One region of the Gottfriedia sp. OAE603 genome, then DNA from elsewhere that is predicted to be linked to it. Evidence: riboswitches for the same ligand, from Rfam matches in the RefSeq annotation. Region 1 holds a riboswitch; each other region holds the start of a gene.
What was found. Region 1 has a riboswitch for S-adenosylmethionine ahead of ABID96_RS02800 (methionine ABC transporter ATP-binding protein). Riboswitches for the same ligand answer to the same signal wherever they lie in the genome.
Positions count from the first base shown of each region.

Region 2: linked by a shared signal. The riboswitch ahead of ABID96_RS09325 (bifunctional homocysteine S-methyltransferase/methylenetetrahydrofolate reductase) and the one ahead of ABID96_RS02800 (methionine ABC transporter ATP-binding protein) in region 1 are both predicted to bind S-adenosylmethionine.
Region 3: linked by a shared signal. The riboswitch ahead of ABID96_RS04150 (Fur-regulated basic protein FbpA) and the one ahead of ABID96_RS02800 (methionine ABC transporter ATP-binding protein) in region 1 are both predicted to bind S-adenosylmethionine.
Region 4: linked by a shared signal. The riboswitch ahead of mtnW (2,3-diketo-5-methylthiopentyl-1-phosphate enolase) and the one ahead of ABID96_RS02800 (methionine ABC transporter ATP-binding protein) in region 1 are both predicted to bind S-adenosylmethionine.

Region 1 covers NZ_JBEUNN010000001.1:573,161-578,963, reverse strand. Annotated here, with positions in the region: gene ABID96_RS02810 (MetQ/NlpA family ABC transporter substrate-binding protein) at 1-107, opposite strand, end outside; gene ABID96_RS02805 (methionine ABC transporter permease) at 132-800, opposite strand; gene ABID96_RS02800 (methionine ABC transporter ATP-binding protein) at 802-1,815, opposite strand; SAM riboswitch class I at 1,952-2,062, opposite strand; gene ABID96_RS02795 (hypothetical protein) at 2,126-2,488, opposite strand; gene ABID96_RS02790 (thioredoxin family protein) at 2,963-3,286, opposite strand; partial or broken gene ABID96_RS02785 (toprim domain-containing protein) at 3,300-3,651, opposite strand; gene gcvH (glycine cleavage system protein GcvH) at 3,865-4,248, opposite strand; gene ABID96_RS02775 (arsenate reductase family protein) at 4,289-4,645, opposite strand; gene ABID96_RS02770 (acyl-CoA dehydrogenase family protein) at 5,032-5,803, opposite strand, start outside.
Region 2 covers NZ_JBEUNN010000001.1:1,873,435-1,879,237, forward strand. Annotated here, with positions in the region: gene shc (squalene--hopene cyclase) at 1-1,241, shown strand, start outside; SAM riboswitch class I at 1,405-1,508, shown strand; gene ABID96_RS09325 (bifunctional homocysteine S-methyltransferase/methylenetetrahydrofolate reductase) at 1,586-3,412, shown strand; gene metH (methionine synthase) at 3,409-5,803, shown strand, end outside.
Region 3 covers NZ_JBEUNN010000001.1:840,982-846,784, forward strand. Annotated here, with positions in the region: gene fumC (class II fumarate hydratase) at 225-1,613, shown strand; SAM riboswitch class I at 1,784-1,886, shown strand; SAM riboswitch class I at 1,983-2,084, shown strand; gene ABID96_RS04150 (Fur-regulated basic protein FbpA) at 2,220-2,387, shown strand; gene ABID96_RS04155 (LysR family transcriptional regulator) at 2,602-3,480, shown strand; gene ssuE (NADPH-dependent FMN reductase) at 3,705-4,265, shown strand; gene ABID96_RS04165 (transporter substrate-binding domain-containing protein) at 4,291-5,118, shown strand; gene ABID96_RS04170 (amino acid ABC transporter permease) at 5,144-5,803, shown strand, end outside.
Region 4 covers NZ_JBEUNN010000001.1:1,660,987-1,666,789, reverse strand. Annotated here, with positions in the region: gene ABID96_RS08215 (carbon-nitrogen family hydrolase) at 1-535, opposite strand, end outside; gene ABID96_RS08210 (aminotransferase class I/II-fold pyridoxal phosphate-dependent enzyme) at 674-1,855, shown strand; SAM riboswitch class I at 1,921-2,026, shown strand; gene mtnW (2,3-diketo-5-methylthiopentyl-1-phosphate enolase) at 2,095-3,315, shown strand; gene ABID96_RS08200 (2-hydroxy-3-keto-5-methylthiopentenyl-1-phosphate phosphatase) at 3,320-3,973, shown strand; gene ABID96_RS08195 (methylthioribulose 1-phosphate dehydratase) at 3,970-4,596, shown strand; partial or broken gene ABID96_RS08190 (cupin domain-containing protein) at 4,617-5,148, shown strand; gene yjeM (glutamate/gamma-aminobutyrate family transporter YjeM) at 5,366-5,803, shown strand, end outside.

The sequences.
Region 1 (5,803 bases):
TCTTTATTTCCTTTTCCACCAGCTTCGTTTTCTCCATTACCACATGCAGCTAACGATAAAGCTAATACGCCTGCTCCTAATAAACCTGTAATCTTTTTGAAATTCATGTTCTTTTTCCTCCCTAATTTGAATTAAGTTCTTTTATCTATTTTTGTTGTTATTAAATCTCCAATAAATTGAAGTATAAATACAATGATTAAGATGATGACTGTTGCCACTAAAGTTACTTCATTATTTGATCTTTGGTAACCTTCCATAAATGCTAAGTTACCAAGTCCACCGCCACCTACAACTCCAGCCATTGCTGTATAACCAACTATCGCAATTGTTGTAACTGTTAAGCCTGAGATAATAGCAGGTAACGCTTCTGGTATAAGAACTTTTAAAATAATTGTTAAAGTGCTTGCTCCCATTGCTCTTGCTGCTTCGATTACACCCTTATCAATTTCACGTAATCCGATTTCAACCATTCTTGCATAAAATGGTGCAGCTCCGATAATTAGAGCAGGTAATGCAGCTTTCGCACCAAGCATTGACCCCAGAATAAACATTGTAAACGGAATTAATAAAATGATTAGAATAATAAAAGGTATTGATCTGAATATATTTACAAATCCAGCTAAAATCATGTTGATCAATTTGTTTTCTAACAGCTGGTCTTTACTTGTTAAAAATAATAGCAAACCAATAATTAACCCTAAAATAAAAGTAGCTAATGCTGCTATTACTGTCATAAATAATGTTTCTTGTGTTGCTAAGATCATTGTTTCCCAATCAACATTCGGAAAAATTTGTGTCATATTACGCTACCTCCACTTCAACTTGCTTTGATTCTAAGTAAGAAATTGCTTCTTTGATGTTATTTAAATCTCCTACAAGTTGAATAGTTAGTGTTCCGTATGACCCTTCAGCGGTTTGAACAATTTTTCCTTGCAAAATATTGATTTCAATATCAAAGTGCTTTACTACTTCAGATATATGGGGTTGATTAGCTTGTCCATTTTTAAACGTTAGCCTGTAAGTTTTATCATTCCCATTGCTTTCTATAATTACTTGTTGATTAAACTCTTCATCTGTTCCTCTAACCTGCTTTACGAATTTCTTCGTAATTTCTTGTTGTGGATGAGTGAACACATCTACTACATGACCCTCTTCAACGACTTTTCCATTTTCCATTACAGCTACTCGCTGACAAACTTTCTGAATAACATGCATTTCATGTGTAATCATAACGATTGTAATACCAAGTTGTTTATTAATACTTGTTAGTAGTGAAAGTATTGAGTCAGTTGTTTCTGGATCTAATGCAGAAGTAGCCTCATCACATAATAAAACATCTGGATTATTTGCTAATGCTCTTGCGATACCAACACGTTGTTTTTGACCACCACTTAGTTCTGAAGGATATGCATTTTCTCTTCCTTCAAGGCCAACAAGCTTGATTAATTCTTTTGCGCGCTCTACACGTTCCTTTTTTGAAACATTTGCAATTTCAAGCGGGAAAAGTATATTGTCTAAAACTGTTCTAGACCATAATAAGTTAAAGTGTTGGAATATCATCCCGATTTTCTGTCTTGATTTTCGAAGCTCTGCTGATGAACACTTTGTGATTGATTTTCCATTTACGATTACGTCACCATCTGTTGGAATTTCAAGTCCGTTTAGCATTCGTAATAACGTACTTTTCCCAGCACCGCTATATCCGATCATGCCAAAGATTTCGCCTGCTTCAATTGTTAGTGAAACATCCTTTACCGCGGTTACAGTGCCCTTTTTACTCCTATATATCTTACTTACATTATTTATTTGAATCATTCATGATTTCTCCTCTCAAACATTCTAACAACACTCTTTTCAATTTTTTGTAAGAAATATCTTTTTTAGTCTTAAAAAACAAAAAAACCTTTCTACTCGCATGAGCAGAAAGGTTTAACATAAAAAGTAATCCTTTCTCTCATCTCTCAAAGCAATTGCTTTGCAGGAATTAGCACCATTTCAATGACAAGCATTGACGGTTGCTGGGTTTCACAGGGCTCAGTCCCTCCACCTCTCTCGATAAGAGTTAACGTATCAAATATTCGGTTGTTTAATGTAGTTTTCATTCTACAAACTTAGACATAAGTTGTCAACAATTTTCTAAAAGTTTTTTCTCATTCTCCACACTCGTATATTGAAAAATTGTTTCAATGAGTAATAATAATCGATAATTCCCCTCATAAGAAGCGTCATTTAACTTTAATAATAGTCCTAAGCGTTCCCTACCTAAATTTAACGATTTCCAACCATCTTTCGTTAAATTAATTCTTAACTGTGGAATAGCTCGATCTAATATTTCAATATATGGAGCTTTTTTACTGAATTTGATATATGACTTCTCATTAAGACAATTTAGTTCGAAAATTCGATCTTCAATCGGTAAAATTATTTGTAAATATTCTTTATTAATAAATAAATTTCTAGCTTGTCCAACCCACTCCTTAATTTCCATATCGTTTACACCTCTCCCGAATTCTTTAAAACTATTTTCTCATAGATAGATGTTATGTTCTTTACTTTTCGCTCGACAATTACCATGGATAAACGCATGTCATTCTACAACATTCACCTTATTTCCCAAGAAATATGTCAGAAGTTGGGTAATAAAATATAGTCATTGATAAAACAATTTTGAAATTTCCGGGCTTAAGAATGTGTTAGTTGATTACAACTCCAGGTTGCTCGCTTTCCGTGGGGCGAAAGCTGAGCCTCCTCGGCTAACCTCCGGGGTCTCAGCCTTTCCGCATCTCCCACAGGAGTCTCGCACCTTCCGTTGTAATCAACTTTTGTATATATAGTTCTATTTAACCAAAAAGCAAAATTCTATTAGAAAAAACCTTTTAAAAACATAAAAAAATGACAACTAATCACTTGTCAATTAGTCGTCATTTTTCATTATCAAGAGGACTTCACGGTCTCTCAATATTCATCGTTTAATATACAGATTGTATTTTTTTAATAAGTCATGTAAATACGGAACAGATTGGAAAGCGTATATCTTTTGTTTGATTTCTCCTTTGTCGAAAATAATTAGACAAGGTACACTTTCAATTTTCCAGTGCTGAGCTTCTTGTGTTAGATCATTAATATTTTGCTTAGATAATGGTAAATTCGGGAGTATTTCATTAACGATTTCTAACATTTTAGATGCTACTTGGCAAGTACCACACATAGCGGTATATATATATAAAATTGTTGTTTCTTTTGATTCTATACGTTGCATTAATTCATTCTTTGTCCACTGGTACATATCATTAATCCTCTTAAATTGTTCTTAAATAGTCTGTAAAAACGGAAATGTCCGCTCCTAATAATACACTTGCTAAATGTTGACTTGGAGCTGTTGCAACTTCACGATAACTTCTGTCGATATACAAATGCTCCGCTTGAGGAAATTCTCTTTTTAATAATCTTCTCAGTTGTTTCTCCAGCCTCATCAGCATCAACTAGCACGTAGATTTCTCTATAATCTAACATTTCGGCTAGTTCATCTAATTTAGTTGTCCCTACAGTTCCATTTGTACAAATGATATCTACAGGTTCTTTTATAATAGACTGAATCTTTCTTTTATCAGTAGTACCTTCGACAATGATTACTTTTCTTTGATCTTCAATATTCACTGGGCATCACCTAATGTAAAGGACTCTAAAGCTTAATTCATATATATAGTATATTCTATTTTCGTTTGTTGTTTCCTTTTTTTCATAAAAGGAAAATAAACTAACCCAAAAACAAGACAAAAAATAACATAAAAATAGTATTTTGTATTTAACAGTATACACATAAATTAAGAAAAGCGCCCATAATTGGACGCTCTTAATAGATAATTAATCTTGATTAATCATTTCTTCGTATTTTTCAGCAGACATTAACTCTTCATATTCAGAAGTGTTAGAAGCTTCAACAACTACCATCCATGCTTTTTCGTATGGAGATTCGTTTACGAATTCTGGATTATCATCTAGGCTTGAGTTTACTTCAACAACTTTTCCACTAATAGGAGCATAAAGTTCAGAAACTGTTTTAACAGACTCAACGCTACCAAACGGCTCGTTTACTGTAATATCATCGCCTACTTCTGGTAACTCAACAAATACGATATCTCCAAGCTCTGATTGTGCAAAATGAGTAATACCGATATAGTACTTATTACCTTCAACTCTTACCCACTCATGTTCTTCTGAATAACGTAATTCTTTTGGAATTGACATTGTGAATCCTCCTCGATTAATTACCATAATTTATGTTATTTTATAACCAAACTTTTTCAAATACTTCTTCGTTAAAACCAACTGTCGCTTGATCTCCATTGAATAGAAGCGGTCTTTTGATCAGTTTGCCATCAGAACTTAGAAGTTCTAGAAGCTCTTCTTCAGTTTTAGTTGGAATAACATCCTTCAAGCCAAGCTCTCGGTATTTTACACCACTTGTATTAAATAATTTATTAATAGAAATTCCACTTACTTTTAAAACATCAGCAAGTAATTCCTTTGAAGGCGGATTTAATGTAATATCAACTGCTTCCACAGTTACATTATGTTCTTTAAGCCAAGAAGCAGCTTTTCGACAAGTTCCACACTTTGGATATGTATAAAAAATGATACTCATATTAGCAACTCCTCCCATTTTCTATTTTATCACAGTAAATAAGTGAGTTAAAATAGTTCGGTTAGAAAATTCTGTTATAAATTGTCATTTATAAATATTATAACAACATTAGACAATATTAACTAGTTAAACGTTCGGTTATTTTTCAATTTATTACGATATTTTTTTCATATCCTAACCATCATTCGTATTTTCAAGACCAAATTATACTATCAGAAATGATTTAATCTGATTTATTTTTTAGAATAACCTATATTAGTATGTCATATCTGAAGTTAGATTATCCTATTTTTACCATATCATTAAATATTTATTAGGGCAGAAAGTAGTAATTCCTTTCATAGAAAAACTGCCAATCTCTTAAGAAAGGCAGTTTTTCTAAAATCTTATACTGTATAACGCTCAGCAGCTAATACACCAGCTGCGATTTCACGCTTTTTAGCAATTACGTTAATCGGCGTGTGACGAGTAAATTTACGAAGCGCAGAAGTCATCATACGTAAAGAATCCCCTGACTCAACAGCTACTAAAGTTTCTTTTGCATGAGCCTCAATATCATTGAACGCTTCTTGACAGAATACTTGAGTATAAAGTAGTTTTTGGTTTGATTTTTCTACGCCTACTTTGTTGATTGCTTTTTCTGTACGAAGAATTGCAGATTCCATTGCATAAATATTGCTTGCAATATCAGCAATGTTTACTAAGATTTCTTGCTCTCTTTCTAATGCTTTACCGAATTTTTGAGCAGCTAATCCTGCAATCATGATACCAATTTTCTTCGCGTTACGTAGTAAATGCTTTTCTTGCTCTAATGGAGCATCTCCTACTTCTGAAGGCATAAACATCATAAGCTCTTCTTGAATTGCTTGAGCTTGTTGAAGTAAAGGTAATTCACCTTTCATAGCTTTACGTAAGAAAGTACCTGGTACGATTAATCGGTTAATTTCATTTGTACCTTCAAAGATACGGTTGATACGAGAGTCACGATAAATGCGCTCAATTTCATATTCTGCCATGAAACCATAACCACCGTGAATTTGAACACCTTCGTCAGCTACATAGTCTAATACTTCTGAACCGAAGAATTTATTTAATGAACACTCAATCGCATATTCAGAAACAGCTGCCGCTACTGCTTTTGGATCTTTTGCTTGTTCC
Region 2 (5,803 bases), 1.3 Mb from region 1:
GAAATTCATTTTTTCACTTTTTAGTAGAAGAGGGTAAGAAGCTTGCCTCATATCCACTATATTTTCATGATAAAGGATATGAAAAAGCTGAAAAATTTATATTAGAAAGAATTGAAACAAACGGTACATTTTATAGCTACGCTAGTTCAACATATTATATGATATACGCATTACTAGCTCTTGGATATGAAACTAACTCAAATGAAATTCAACAAGCATTAAGTGGTTTAATCTCACTTTCATTTGAAACCGAAGATGGTATTCATATTCAAAATTCTCCCTCACAGGTTTGGGATACAGCGTTACTTTCCTATGCATTACAAGAAGCAGGCGTTTCCCCGACAGATACTTTAATTAAAAAATCCGTTGATTATTTAAATAAAAAACAGCAAATCTTAAAAGGTGATTGGTCGAAGCATGCAAAGAAAATCAGTCCTGGAGGTTGGGGATTTTCAGAAGTAAATTCATTTATTCCAGATAATGATGATACAAGTGCAGCATTAAGGGCATTAACAAGAAGTGCTATCTCAGACTCAACCCAACTTGAAAAATGGCAAAAAGGGATTCAGTTTTTATTGGGCTTACAAAATCATGATGGTGGTTGGGGCGCATTTGAAAAAAATGTAACAAATAAATGGTTAACTTATTTACCAATAGAAAATGCCAAGGATGCCATCATTGACCCATCGACGGCAGATTTAACAGGTCGTGTTTTAGAATTTATTGGAAACTATACAACAATTGATCGAAATGATGAACAAGTTAAAAAGGCGAGCGAGTGGATATTTGAGCACCAAGAAAAAAATGGTAGCTGGTATGGTAGATGGGGAATTTGTTATATTTATGGAACATGGGCTGCTATCACTGGACTACGATCAATCGGAATACCGAAGAATCATGAAGCAATTCAAAAAGCTGCTAAATGGCTTATCAGTGCGCAAAATGATGATGGAGGTTGGGGAGAGTCTGGTTATTCGGCTGTAAAGCAAAGATATGTACCGCTAAAGTATAGTACTCCTAGTCAAACAGCATGGGCTATTGATGCCTTATTAACGATTGTAGATAAAGAAGATAAAGCGATAAAAAGAGGGATTCAATATTTACTGGCTCAAAAAGATAAAACAAAAAAAGAAGTAATGTATCCAACAGGTCTCGGTTTACCAGGTGGTTTTTATATTCATTATCATAGTTATCAACATATATATCCATTACTCGCATTAGCGCATTATGTTCAAAAATAATTTTATTATGTATATAGTTTCAGTTTTTTATCAAATAATATTATTATGTAAACTAAGTGATTCGAAAAATAATAAAATATGTCTATTTTTCAAATTTTCATAAAATATGTTTCTTTAATTGGTTAAGTATAGTAAACTATTCATATTAAAAATAACTGAATATTCCTTATCGAGAGTGGTGGAGGGACTGGCCCTTTGAAACCCGGCAACTTTAGCTTTAGCTAAAAAGTGCTAAATCCAGCATGTTTTTAACATGAGAGATAAGGCGTGGATTGTAGATAACGTCATTCTTTCATTTTAGAAAGAATGGCGTTTTTATTTTTGTATGTAAGGGAAGTGATCAAGTGGGACTGTTGGAAAAATTGAATAATGGAATTGTATTAGGTGATGGAGCTATGGGGACTCTATTATATTCTGGGGGATTACATAGTTGCTTTGAAGAACTAAACATTACTGAACGAGATCGAATTATCCATATTCATGAACAATATATTAATGCTGGTGCGGAGGTCATTCAAACAAATTCATACGGAGCTAATGCTGGGAAATTAAGACAGCATGGATTGGAAAAATTAGTTAAACAAATCAATCAAATGGCCGTCAGAAATGCAAGAGAAGCATCTAAAGGAAAAGCACTCATACTAGGTGGTATTGGTGGTATGAAATACATTGGGTCAACCTTTGCAACACCGTTAGAAAGAGAAATCATGTTGTTAGAGCAGGCATCTGCCTTACTTGAAGAAGGTGTTGATGGAATCATGCTTGAGACCTTTTATGATGAACATGAATTATATGATGCTGTTACCTTACTTAGAGAGCGCACAGACATTCCAATCATTGCACAGGTGACTTTACAAGAAATCGGTGTGATGCAAAGCGGTCAATATATTGAAAAAATCCTCCCTAAATTAGTAGATTTAGGAGCGGATGTAGTCGGAATCAATTGTCATTTAGGTCCACTTCATATGATTGAATCTTTAAATACGGTTGCATTACCGAAAAAGGGATTTTTATCGGCATTTCCAAACTCAGGTCTTCCTTTGTATGAAGAAGGTAAATATGTATATAAATCAAATCCAGAATATTTTGAAGATATGGCAAAACCTTTTATTGAACAAGGCGTTCGTTTAATTGGCGGTTGTTGTGGTACAACACCCGCACACATTGCCGCATTACGCAATAAAATAGATAATTTAAAGCCTGTCACAAAAAAAGAAGTCAACAATCGAATGATTACAATAAAAATACCAAAGCAGCCAGAACAAAAAAATGTAACGCTAGCAGAGAAAGCAAGACAAAGAACTACTATTATTGCTGAGCTGGATCCACCGAAAACTTTACAAACTAGACGATTTTTTGAAGGGGCAAAGGCTTTAAATAACGCAGGAGTAGATGCAATTACATTAGCTGATAACCCGTTAGCTTCACCAAGGATTTCAAATGTAGCCATTGCGTCAATGTTACAACGATTAAATATTCCTGTTCTTACACATTTAACTTGCCGAGATCGAAATATGATTGGTCTTCAATCACATTTAATGGGACTGTCGACTTTAGGTTTAAATGAAGTATTAGCCATTACTGGTGACCCTGCAAGAGTAGGTGACTTCCCTGGTGCCACATCGGTATATGATGTGGCCTCGTTTGAACTTATTCGCATGATCAAAGAAATGAATGAAGGTAGACTATATTCCGGAAAAAGTTTAGGAAACGGTACGAGATTTTCTGTAGCCGCTGCATTTAATCCAAATGTTAGGAAAATGGATGCTGCTATTAAAAGACTAGAAAAGAAGGTTGAAGCGGGTGCAGATTACTTTTTAACCCAGCCTGTCTATGATTTAGAAACAATCGATCGTTTGTATGAATCTACGAGACATATCAATCAGCCAATTTTTATTGGCATCATGCCACTAATTAGTAAAAAGAATGCTGACTTTATTCATTATGAAGTACCAGGAATTACCTTGACAGATGAAGTTAGAAATCGAATTGATATCAATGATCCTTTATTAGCAATAGAAGAAGGTAAAAACATCGCAAAAGAACTTGTAGATTATGCAATTGATAAGTTTAATGGAATCTATTTGATTACTCCATTCTTAAAATATGAAATTACTGAAGAACTAATCCAATACACTAAAACTCGTAAAAAAGAGGAGATTCAATTATGAAAGCATTAGAGGCAGCATTAAAAGAACGTATTCTACTCCTAGATGGAGCAATGGGAACGATGATTCAACAACGAAATTTACAAGCTGAAGATTTTGGTGGTGAAGAACTAGAAGGGTGTAATGAATATTTAGTTGTCACTCGTCCAGATATCATTCAAGAAATCCATGAAGAATATATACTAGCTGGTTCAGATATTATTGAGACAAACACATTTGGAGCTACAAATATCGTTTTATCTGATTACAATTTACAGCATTTAGATATCGAATTAAATGAAAAAGCTGCTAAGATTGCGAAAGCTGCAGTAGAATCTTCTGGGAAAAATGTGTTTATAGCTGGTGCAATGGGCCCAACGACAAAAGCAATTAGTGTCACTGGTGGCGTTACGTTTGAGGAATTAATTACTGCATATTTCCGTCAGGCTATTGGACTATTAAATGGTGGTGTCGACTTATTATTAGTTGAAACATGTCAAGATATGAGAAATGTTAAAGCTGCGTGTATTGGAATTAGTAATGCATTTAAAGAGTTAGATAAAACAATTCCAGTAATGATTTCAGGCACGATCGAACCGATGGGTACAACACTTGCTGGTCAAACAATTGATGCGTTTTATTTAGCGATTGAGCACATTTCGCCAATTTCTATCGGGTTAAACTGTGCAACTGGTCCTGAATTTATGCGAGACCACGTGAGGTCATTATCTGAGTTATCTGAAACTTATGTATCTTGTTATCCTAATGCAGGACTACCTGATGAGGATGGACATTATCATGAGTCACCGGAATCATTAGCATACAAAGTACGTGATTTTGCCGAACAAGGTTGGGTCAATATTTTAGGTGGTTGTTGTGGCACAACACCTGAACACATTAAAGCAATGAAAGAAGCTATTACAGGAATCAAACCTCGTCAATTAAAAAAGAGAACAGATCATGCAGTAAGTGGTTTAGAATCTCTTATTTATGATGATAGTATGAGACCTTTATTCGTTGGTGAAAGAACGAATGTTATTGGCTCAAGAAAATTTAAGAATTTAATAGCTGATGGAAAATATGAAGAAGCAGCAGAAATTGCAAGAGCACAAGTTAAAAAAGGTGCACATGTCATCGATGTTTGTATGGCTGATCCTGACCGTGAAGAATTAGATGATATGGAGAATTTTCTAAAACAACTGGTGAATAAAATAAAGGTTCCAATTATGATTGACTCGACTGATGAAAAAGTAATTGAACTCGCATTAACGTATATACAAGGTAAAGCAATTATAAACTCTATTAATTTAGAAGATGCTGAAGAACGATTTGAAAAAATCTGTCCTTTAATCCATAAGTATGGTGCTGCAGTTGTCGTCGGAACGATTGATGAAGATGGAATGGCAGTATCAGCGGAACGTAAATTGGAAATCGCAAAACGTAGTTATCAATTATTAACTGAAAAGTATCATATTCGACCTTCAGATATCATTTTTGATCCACTTGTTTTTCCAGTAGGAACTGGAGATGTTCAATACATCGGTTCTGCAAAAGCGACGATTGAAGGAATACGTCTGATTAAAGAAGCACTACCTGAGTGTTTAACCATTTTAGGATTAAGTAATATCTCATTTGGTCTTCCAAATAGTGGGCGTGAAGTATTAAACGCAGTCTTTTTGTACCATTCAACGAAAGCTGGTTTAGACTATGCCATTGTGAACACCGAAAAATTAGAAAGATTTGCATCAATACCGCAAGTCGAACGTGAATTAGCAGAAGATTTACTATTTAATACTTCTCAAGAAACATTAGATCGATTTGTAGAACATTTTCGTCTTTCAATAAAGAAGGAAGAAAAACCAAAGGAACAATTACCTGTTGAAGAAAGACTTGCAGCATGTATTATAGAGGGTTCGAAGCAAGGGTTAATTGATGATTTGCAATTTTGTATTGATCGTGGTGATTCACCATTAAATATTATCAATGGACCATTGATGAAAGGTATGGACGAAGTTGGAAGACTATTTAACAATAATGAACTAATCGTTGCTGAAGTACTACAAAGTGCTGAAGTTATGAAGGCTTCTGTAACATATTTGGAACAATTTATGGAAGTAACTGAGAGTTCTCGTAAAGGTAAAGTGATACTGGCAACTGTTAAAGGTGATGTTCATGATATTGGGAAGAATTTAGTAGATATTATTCTAACCAACAATGGGTTTGAAGTCATTAATTTAGGAATCAATATTCGACCTGACGATTTAATAACCCAAATTCGTAAAAATGAACCAGACATTATTGGCTTATCAGGTTTATTAGTCAAATCCGCGCAACAAATGGTGATTACTGCTGGGGATTTAAAAAATGCCGGTATCGATACTCCTATTTTAGTAGGCGGTGCAGCACTAACTAGAA
Region 3 (5,803 bases), 270 kb from region 1:
AAAATTACACATAGTTAATCATGTCCAAAATCTCTAAAAAAATTCTCATGTAAGTTTTTTGCTGAGAATTTATTTCACTAAAGGTATTCAACTCCTACTTTAATAATATTTATTTATTAAATGCAGAATAATAGTATGTGAAAAAAGGCAACTAAGATGGTGTTTCCATTGTAGCTTCATGATTGGTTTGATTCGTCATCGTAAGTTCGTCAGGAGGTCAGAAATTGAAGTATAGAATTGAGAAAGATTCAATTGGTGAGATTAACGTTCCAGCAGATAAATTATGGGGAGCACAGACACAGCGAAGCTTTCAAAACTTTAAAATAGGTACTGAGAGAATGCCAGTTCAATTAATACATGCATTAGCAATCATAAAAAAGTGTGCAGCATTGGTAAATAAAGAGCTAGGTAAATTGGATAATGAAAAAGCAGATGCAATAATTGAAGCTGTAAATGAAATTCTAAGTGGAAAACTAGATGAACATTTTCCTCTTGTAGTTTGGCAAACTGGTAGCGGTACGCAAACAAATATGAATGTAAATGAAGTAATCGCACATAGAGGAAATCAAATACTTGAAGCACTTGGAAGTAAAAAGAGCATTCATCCAAATGATGATGTGAATAAGTCACAAAGCTCGAATGATACATTTCCAACTGCAATGCATATAGCAGCTATCATTGAATTAAATAAACAATTACTTCCTGCTTTAAATGAACTGAAAAATACTTTTTTGCAAAAGGCAGATCAATATCAGCATATTATTAAAATAGGTCGAACGCATTTACAAGATGCAACGCCTTTAACTTTAGGGCAAGAAATTAGTGGATGGCATCGTATGCTTGAGAAAAATGAGCAAATGATATTGGGCAGTATGAAATTTATGAACGAACTTGCTATTGGTGGAACTGCGGTAGGAACTGGCCTAAATGCACATCCCATGTTTGGTGAGCTGGTTGCAAAAGAAATTAGTTTGTTTACTGGATATGAATTTACATCAGCAAAGAATAAATTTCATGCATTAACAAGCCATGATGAAATGGTCTATACTCATGGTGCGCTCAAAGCACTGGCTACTGATCTAATGAAAATTGCGAATGATGTAAGGTGGATGGCGAGTGGACCAAGAAGTGGAATTGGTGAAATAATGATCCCTTCAAATGAGCCAGGAAGTTCAATCATGCCAGGTAAAGTAAATCCAACACAATCTGAAGCAATGACTATGGTCGTAACTCAAATCGTAGGAAATGATATGACGATCGCATTTGCTGCGAGTCAAGGAAACTTCGAATTGAATGTGTTTAAACCAGTTATTATTTATAATTTTCTTCAGTCGATTAGACTGCTAGCAGATGTGATGAACTCATTTAACGAGCATTGTGCGAACGGGTTAGAAGCAAATATAGAAGTCATAAAAAGTCATTTAAATAATTCACTTATGCTAGTAACTGCACTAAATCCTCACATCGGCTATGAAAAAGCAGCTAGTATTGCCAAATTAGCTTATGAAGAAGGTACGACCCTAAAAGAAGCAGCCTTAAAAACAGGATTTCTTACAGAAGAGGATTTTGACCGGATTGTTAAACCAGAAAAAATGACTAAACCAAAAGAATAAGTTACTTAGACTTTATGGAAATGAAAAGACTTGTAGTAGATAATAAATCTTTAAAATACAGCGTTATAAATAACTGAAAAATCTAACATTTATAAAATGGGTTGACTCAATTTTTTAAATCGGTTAATCTTGGTTCAATCAGTCGGAAATTATATAAATACATAAAAATAATCTTATCCAGAGAGGTGGAGGGAATTGGCCCTATGATACCTCAGCAACAGGTTCTTTTGAACACTGTGCTAATTCCATCAGGTAATACCTGAAAGATAAGAAGAGATGATATTTAATCTAGTCCTCTTCTATCTTAGAAGAGGATTTTTTTTATTAAGTGTTTTAGAGATGTAATGCTTGCATAATAAAATAAATAATATTTTATCCAAAAGAGGTGCAGGGACTGGCCCAAGGATACCTCGGCAACGGGTTCTTTATCATACCTTGCCAATTCCAGGGGATATCCCTTATTGAGAGGGTTTTTAATATGTTGTTTAAAGGAGGCAGATGGATTTTTATAATAATAATACCAAGTATTCTTATAAGAAAAGTAAAGTTTTGTAAAGAGAATAGATAAAAATATTTGTGTTGTAAGGAGGATTTAAATTGGAAAATATGTTAAGAAAATTGGTTGAAACTCGAAAGAATGATCTAATCAACAAGTTGATCAAAGTTGGAGTTTATAAAATAGAATCATCTCATTTATTTGAAATTACGCTATCAGAGTTAGAAGAAGAATATACTCGAGTAATGAATGAAAAAAAGCACAATAGAGTTCATTAATTATATGGCTCTGTTCATACAGTTGAAATAAGATTTCTAGAGAACGCCCCATCAAGCCGGCGTGTCTTCTAGCAGAGTTTTTAGGATCGTCTAAAAAAATGTAAGTTTTTATTTGAATAGGAATTAGTGCGACATTAACCAAAAAAATATGAATAAAATAACGGTATTAAATGTTATATCAATGATATGAAAATATGTTTGGGATGTGATGAAAATGAATATCGAAAATATTGAAGCGTTTATTTACGTGATTCACTATGGGAGTTTTAATAAAGCAGCAGATTCTTTATTTTTATCACAGCCAACTGTTACTGCTAGAATTCAATCATTAGAAAGAGAATTAAACTGCAAGCTTTTTCATCGAACTGGAAAACAAGTGATGATCACAGAAGAGGGAAAACGTTTTTTACCTTATGCACAACAAGTCGTGCAAATTTATGAAAAGGGTAAGATGCATATAAATCAAAAAAAATCGCAAACAAATGAATTAAAGATAGGGTGTACAGTTTCTGTTTCAAACTATGTCATTTCCGAGATTATTCCTAAACTCTCAGTCATGAATGATGAGGTACATTATAAAATGATTACGGGTAGTACAGATGAATTGGTGAAGAAGACATTAAATAATGAAATTGATATTGCATTTGTAAGGAAGATTAGTCATCCTAGTTTACAATCTATTAAATTATTTGAGGATCCTATTACTTTATATGTTTATGAGGACCATCCTTTTATTTCTAAACAATCTATCAGCATCCAAGACATTGCTAAGGAGAATCTTATTTTCTTTGAGTGTGGTTCTTTAGATTGGCTTAGAATTCATCGTTTGTTTGAAAATCTAGAATCCCCACCTAATATAAAAATACATACAGATAGTTCAGAAATGGCCAAAAAGCTAATACTAGAGAAATTTGGAATTGCCTTCTTGCCTAGTATTAGTGTTAAGAAGGAAGTGAAAGACGGGTTATTATACCCTATCCATATTGAAGAAACGAAGGGGATTTATTTACAGACTAATATCTTTTGTAATCGAGGAGAGTATTCCGAATTAGTAAATGAAATAGTTAAATTAAGTAAAGAGTTGGTAAAATAGCCAACTCTTTTTTTGATTATTCTCATATAGATCAAGCAAATTTTTTTAAAGATAGTAAAAAATTACATAGGCTAATTCAAATATTCAATAATTGTATAGAAAAGTTCTATTAGAAATTAGATTGACGAAATTTTCAGTCAATGATAAAGTTGGTAACAATTAATTCCTAGTTAACCAATAAGAAATATAGGTATTAACTGATTTTCATAGAGGAGGTAGATACTTTGAAGGATATTGTTATTATTTCATCAAGTTCATCAACAAAATCCAGATTAAACGGCATCGTTCAATATGTACAGAGGAAATGGGAATATGAGGGATTGAATGTATGCCAAGTTAACATAAGGGAGTTACCAGCAGAGTCTTTAATAAATAGTGACTTTCTAGATGCAGAAATAAAAGAAGCACTAAATAAAATCGAAAATTCCATTGGAATCGTGATTGCTGGTCCCGTTTATAAAGCATCATATTCCGGTGTATTAAAAACATTTTTAGATTTGATACCTCAAAATGGATTAAAAAACAAAGTCATTTTACCTGTATTTATTGGTGGTACGATCGCTCATTTATTGAGCCTAGAGTATGCACTAAAGCCAGTTCTCTCAGTTCTTGGAGGAAAACATTTTGTAACAGGTGTTTATGCGATTGATGATTGGATAAAAAGAGAAGACAATAATGAGTTTATTTTATCAGATGAATTAACAGAAAGGTTGAACATAGCCATGGAAGAATTTTCAGAAGAGTTAATTTGGCAAGCGCTAAGACCACAAGGAACAAAACTTTAAAAAAATGAGAAATGAGGAAATGAAGATGAAGAAATTTGCGATTACATTTGCAATACTAATTGTTTTAGTCCTAATTATTGCTGGGGTGCTAAGAAATAATAAAGACAAAGAAAGTGCAGAGGCCTCAGGTACAAAAGCTAAAGTACAAAATATTGTTGTTGGTACGGGTACACAATTTCCAAATGTATGCTTTATCGACAAAGATGGAAATTTAACTGGTTTTGACGTTGAACTAGTTAAGGAAATAGATAAAAGATTACCAGAATACAAGTTTGATTTAAAAACATACGAATTCGCAAGCTTATTATTAAGTTTAGAAACAAAGAAAATTGATTTTGTTGCTCATGAAATTGAAAAAAACCCAGAGAGAGAAAAGAAGTACTTATTTAACAAAGTAAGCTATGCACACTGGAGAAATAAAATTGTTGTAGCAAAAGATAATGATTCGATTCAATCAATAGATGATTTAAAAGGTAAAAAAGTATTAACAACTGCTACAAGTGCAGAAGCACAAATTCTAGAAAACTATAATAAAGAACATAATAACGCGATTAAGATTGTTTATCAAAATGGTGGAGCAAATGATACTGTTCAACAAATTACCTCTGGACGTGTGGATGCAACAGTTGCAGCCGATTTTGTTCTATCACTAACAGATCCAACAGGTGAATTAAAAACTGTAGGACCGGCTTTAACAGAGGCAGATGTATTATTTGCATTTAGAAAGAATGACGCAAAAGATCAAAAATTGGCAAATTCTATAGATGAAGCATTAGTTGAAATTAAAGCTGATGGAACACTAGCAAACTTAAGTAAAAAGTGGTTGGGAGCAGATTTCACTTCAGATAACTAAAGATAAATCTAAAGGGTGAGAAGAAATGGGTGCTGAGTTTAAAGTTGGTTTAATCTTCGAATACTTTTTGAAATTATTACCATTTATAAAGATATCTTTGATTATTGTAGGGAGTTCAATTTTAGTAGGTTTAGGCGTTGGATTGCTCGTCGCTCTACCTAGAATGTATAAGGTACCTATATTTCAAAGATTATCACAGTTGTATGTTTCATTTTTTAGAGGGACCCCAATCTTAATTCAATTATTTTTGATTTACTATGGAGTACCTGAAATATTAAAGCTATTAAATGTAGATGTTAGTCGATTCGATGTTTTATATTTTGTCATTTTAACATATGGGTTACACAGTGCAGCTTTTATATCTGAAGGTATTCGAGCTTCAGTTAGTGCGGTCGATCGTGGTCAAATTGAAGCAGCATATTCAGTTGGAATGAATGGTTACGAGGCATTTAAGCGCATTATTGCGCCGCAGGCATTCGCTATATGGATTCCGATTTTAGGGAACTTAATAATAGGAACATTAAAAGACACGTCGCTCGCATTTACTTTAGGTGTGATGGAATTAACTGGTCAATCACAAACATTAGGATTATTAAATCGTCATTTTATCGAATCCTATCTTGCTTTAGCATTGGTTTACTTTATATTAAGTGTTTTTCTTGAAAAAGGATTTATCTTATTAGAA
Region 4 (5,803 bases), 1.1 Mb from region 1:
TTTCCCAATGCTCCATTCTTTGAATAGGCCATTCAGCAACAAAAAACAAAACCTTTGCACCATTTACAGCATGAGTTTGAATCCATTCCGGAAAACGTAAATCATAACAAACAAATCCAGCTACCTCTAAGCCATCGATGGTAAATAAACCATTGTCAGTTCCAGACTGTAAATAGTGGTGCTCGTTCATCAACTGGAACAAATGGACTTTGTCATATTCTTTCACCACATCACCTTGATTGTTTATCACGATTAATGTATTTGTCACGCCATGTTCACGCTCAATTGGAAATGAACCACTTATGATTGTCACTTGATTATTTCGAGCAATCGTTTGAAGTTCAGAAATAATAGATTCCTGTTGACCTGTATGCTTCGTAATTTCTTCTAAACAATATCCGGTCGTCCACAGTTCAGGCAACACAATTACTGTTGCATGTTGATTAATTGCCTCAATGATTTTGCCTTTCATCTTCATGAAATTAGTAATAGAATCCCCTAAAACAACGTCTGATTGTATACATGCAATCTTAATCAATTTATATTCACCCTATTCTAAATTTTATAGACATTTTTAAAATGAGCATATATGATGGTGAAAGTTATTGCAATATTCATTGTTTGAAATGTAAGTCTTGTAGTCATACAAATCAATGAACTATATTTTTTTGGAGTGATGAACTTGAAACCTAGTAAATTATTAGAAAATCTACCAAAGCAATTCTTTGCCTCTCTCGTTATGAAGGTAAATGAGTCTATTAAAAATGGTCATGATGTTATTAATCTTGGTCAAGGAAATCCAGACCAACCAACGCCAAATCATATTATAAAAGCTCTACAAAATTCAGTAGAAAATCCTATTACTCATAAATACTCTCCATTTCGAGGAATTAGCAGTTTAAAACAAGCAATCGTTGATTTTTATAAACGCGAGTATGATGTTGATCTAGATCCTGAGGAAGAAGTTGCCATTTTATTTGGTGGAAAAGCAGGTTTAGTTGAATTGCCATTATGTTTATGTGATGAAGGCGATACAATTTTAGTTCCAGATCCAGGATATCCTGACTATTTATCAGGAATTGCCCTTTCAAAAACAGTACCATATACTTTACCGTTGATTGAGGAAAATCATTTCTTACCAGACTATCAAAAGATTCCTCAAGAAGTTTTAGAAGCTAGTAAAATATTATTTATAAATTATCCTAATAATCCTACTGGTGCAGTTGCTACATCAGAATTTTTTGAAGAAACGGTTCAATTAGCAAAAAATAATCAAATAACAGTTTGCCATGATTTCGCTTATGGAGCCTTTGGATTTGATGGTAAAAAGCCAATCAGTTTTTTACAAACTCCTGATTCAAAGGAGTGTGGTATTGAAATTTACACACTTTCTAAAACTTATAATATGGCAGGTTGGCGAGTTGGTTTTGCCGTTGGAAATAAAGAAGTGGTTTCAGCGATTAATTTATTGCAAGACCATCTTTATGTTAGTTTATTTCCTGCAATTCAAGAAGCAGCCGCTGCTGCATTAACTGAATCACAGGATAGTGTGAAAGAATTATTATCGCTTTACGAAGAAAGAAGAAATATTTTCATCAATGGTTGCCGAGAAATCGGATGGAATGTAACTGCCCCTGCTGGTTCATTTTTCGCTTGGCTTAAAGTACCAAATGGATTTACATCATCCGAATTTGCAGATCTATTACTAGAAAAGGCTCATATTGCTGTTGCGCCTGGTAATGGTTTCGGTGAATTTGGAGAAGGCTACGTTAGAGTTGGTCTGTTGACTGACACTAGTAGATTAGAAGAAGCCATTTCACGTTTAAAAAATCTTGAGATATTTTTAAACAATTAATGTTTGACAATTCCAATTGTTCGTGAAATAATGCGATTATGTTAAAAATTCAAAATTAAATATTTACTTTATTCAGAGTAGGTGGAGGGACCGAGCCCGATGAAACCCGGCAACCGGCTATATTGCATAGCACGGTGCTAATTCTCGCAGCATTTTGCTGACAGATAAGGTGTAGGTATACCTCTCCTTGTGAGAGGTTTTTTGTTTTTTATTCACTAATTACCCGAGGAGGTCATGAAATGAGTGGTGTAATTGCAACGTACCAGGTTTATGACAAAAATCATCATTTAGAAAAAAAAGCAGAGTCCATAGCACTTGGATTGACAGTTGGTTCTTGGACATCTTTGCCTCAAAATGATCAAATTCAATTACAAAAACATAAAGGTAAGGTACTTTCAATTCGTGAAGTCGAATGTGAAGACAATATTACCGAATACTTTGGTCATAGACCAACAAAAGGCTTTATAGAAATCTATTATCCTAGTTTAAATTTTTCATTGGATATTCCAGCAATCTTAACTACTGTTTTTGGAAAATTATCACTTGATGGAGAAATTAAATTAGTAGACTTGAATTTTACTGATGATATTTTAAAGCAATTCCCAGGACCAAAATTTGGGATCAGTGGGATCAGAGAAAAAATTGATGTGTATGATCGTCCGTTATTGATGAGTATTTTCAAATCAGTGATCGGTAGAGATATACAATACATTTCAGAGGAATTAAAAAAACAAGCATTAGGTGGAGTAGATCTAATTAAAGACGATGAAATTTTATTTGATACAGTGACTTCATTAACAGAACGAGTTACGCAAGGTAAAAAAGTCTTACAGCAAGTGTATGAAAAAACTGGTCATAAAACCTTATATGCGGTTAATTTAACTGGTCGTACATACGAATTAAAAGAAAAAGCAAAACAAGCTGCAGAAGCTGGTGCTGATGTATTCTTATTAAATGTTTTCTCATATGGAATTGATGTTCTTCAAAGTTTAGCCGAGGATCCATCAATTCAAATACCGATCATGGCACATCCTGCTGTATCGGGAGCGTTTAGTGCTTCCCCTATTTACGGGATTGATGCAGGTTTATTATTAGGGAAATTATTACGTGTTGCTGGAGCAGACTTTAGCTTATTCCCTTCTCCTTACGGGTCTGTTGCTTTACAAAAAGAAACTGTATTAAAAATTGCAGAAAATCTTACGGTACAAAATGGGTTAAAAGAAACATTCCCGGTTCCATCCGCTGGTATTCATCCAGGTTTAGTTCCAAGTTTAATTCAAGATTTCGGAATTGACCAAGTTATAAATGCAGGCGGTGGAATTCATGGGCATCCAGATGGTCCGATTGGCGGAGGGAATGCATTTAGAGAAGCTATTACCGCAACACTTTCTGGAATTAAATTAAATGAATATGCACTTCCAGACACTTCACTTCAAAAGGCTTTGCAACTATGGGGGTAAAAGAATGGCAATAAAAATATTTTGTGACTTTGATGGAACAATCACTGAAGGCGATAACATCGTAACTTTAATTAAGCAATTCGCTTCACCATCAGCAAAAGTCTTAACATCAGATGTTTTAAGCGGAAAAATATCGATTCGTGAAGGCGTAGAAAAAATGTTTTCTACAATCCCTTCATCAAAAAAAGAAGAAATGACTAAGTTTGTTACAGAAAGTACGAAGATTAGAGAGGGTTTTCAAGATTTCATTCAATTTGTGAAACAAAGCGATTATGATTTAAAGGTTGTAAGTGGGGGTTTAGACTTTTTTGTTCATCCCATTTTAGCTGACTACCTCCCCTCTTCGGATGTGTTATGTAATCGAACTGATTTTTCGGGCGAAAACGTGATCATCCATTGGGATCATTCTTGTGATACGCATTGTTCAAATGATTGTGGTATGTGTAAGCCCTCAGTTATGAGAAAGTTTAGTAGTTCAGATGATTTCATTATTGTAATTGGTGATTCCATTACCGATTTACAAATTGCTAAAGAGGCGAACTTAATTTTTGCAAGAGACTTCTTAATAGAAAAATGTGAGGAATTAAGTCTACCTTATATTCCCTTTACAAATTTTCATGATATTCAAACGGCGTTACACAAGGAGGTTTTAGTTTGAAGGAATTTTTCAAACGTTACGATGAAATTCGTGATATAAAACAAACTCTTGCAAAAAGAGACTGGTTTTTAGGTACGAGTGGTAATTTATCAATCAAGGTAAATGATGCACCTTTAAATTTCTTAGTCACGACAAGCGGAAAAGATAAAACAAAACATATGTATGATGACTTTTTACTTTTAAACGAATTTGATCAATCCATTTGGGATGAAACGAAAAAACCATCTGCAGAAAGCATTTTGCATCGATTAATCTATTTGCACACTAATGCGACTTGTGTTTTACATGTTCATACAATCGCAAACAATCTGATCACAAAGGATTTTCCTGCGCAAAAAGAATTATCATTTTCAGGAATTGAAATTATCAAGGCTTTAGGTTTATGGGAGGAAGATGAGGAAATAACGATTCCGATTATCAAAAACCATGCTCATATCCCTACTTTAGCAGAGGAATTTCTACCTCATATTAAAAATGATCATGGAGCTGTTCTCATCCATAATCATGGAATTACAGTTTGGGGTACTTCAGCTTTTGAAGCAAAAAAACACTTAGAGGCTTATGAATTTTTATTTCAATATGCATTACAAGGAAGTTTAAATAATCTTTTGATAAAAAATTGAATCTAATGGAGGAATAAAAAATGGCAAATATTTGGGTAGAGAAAAAGGATTTTCACATTACAAATGATGTTGAGGTTACGTCTTATTTAGAAGAACAAGGTGTTATTTATGAAAACTGGAATATTGAACAATTAGATCCATCTTTAAGAGAAAAATTCATTCTTTCTGATGAAGAAAAAATCTTCAATTCTTGCAACTTTTAAAACTGAAATTGATCGTATTTCAACTCGTCGCGGCTATTTAGCAAGTGATATCATTTCACTTTCAGATGCAACTCCAAACTTGGATGAGTTGTTAAAGAATTTCAATCGTGAGCATCACCATACTGACGATGAAGTGCGCTTTATTGTAAGTGGTCATGGTACTTTTATCATTGAAGGTAACGAAGGGTTCTTCCATGTTAACCTAAACCCTGGTGACTTAATTTCAGTACCACCAAATGTACGCCATTACTTCACGCTAGCTGAAGATCGCAAAGTTGTAGCAGTTAGACTGTTTGTTACTACTGAAGGATGGGTACCAATTTATGAAGAGCAAGTAACACAAGGCTAATAAAAAAATTGTACGTTAAAATTCGGGAAAAGGTTTAAGGTCGAAATGATCTTGAACTTATTCCCTTTTTTATTTTTCCACTTCTTTTCGAACTCTTTTAATAAGCACTTTCTTTTCTCTATTCACATGCCCTCTTTGTATTTTTTCAATTTTTTTGAAGAAAATAAGCTTACTCCTATATCTTTCAGGACAATTTGTACTTTTGAGGTGATTCTCCCTGAGTAAAAAACTTTCGTTACTTGGTTTAATTTTAATGGTGTTTACTTCTGTTTATGGATTTGCCAATATTCCAACCGCATTTTATTTGATGGGATATAGCGCAATTCCATGGTATTTAATTTCTGCAATTACATTCTTTATCCCCTTCGCTTTTATGATGGCAGAATTTGGTGCTGCATATAAAAAATCTGAAGGCGGGATTTATACGTGGATGTCAGATTCAGTCGGTCCAAGATTTGCATTTATCGGGACATTTATGTGGTTTTCCTCTTATGTCATTTGGATGGTTAGCGTTGCTTCGAAGGTGTGGATTCCATTGTCCACGTTTATTTTTGGGGCAGACCGAACACAAAATTTATCAATTCTTGGTCTTTCATCGACTCAGTCTATCGGTCTATTAGCTTTACTATGGATGTTTATCGTTACATTTTTCGCA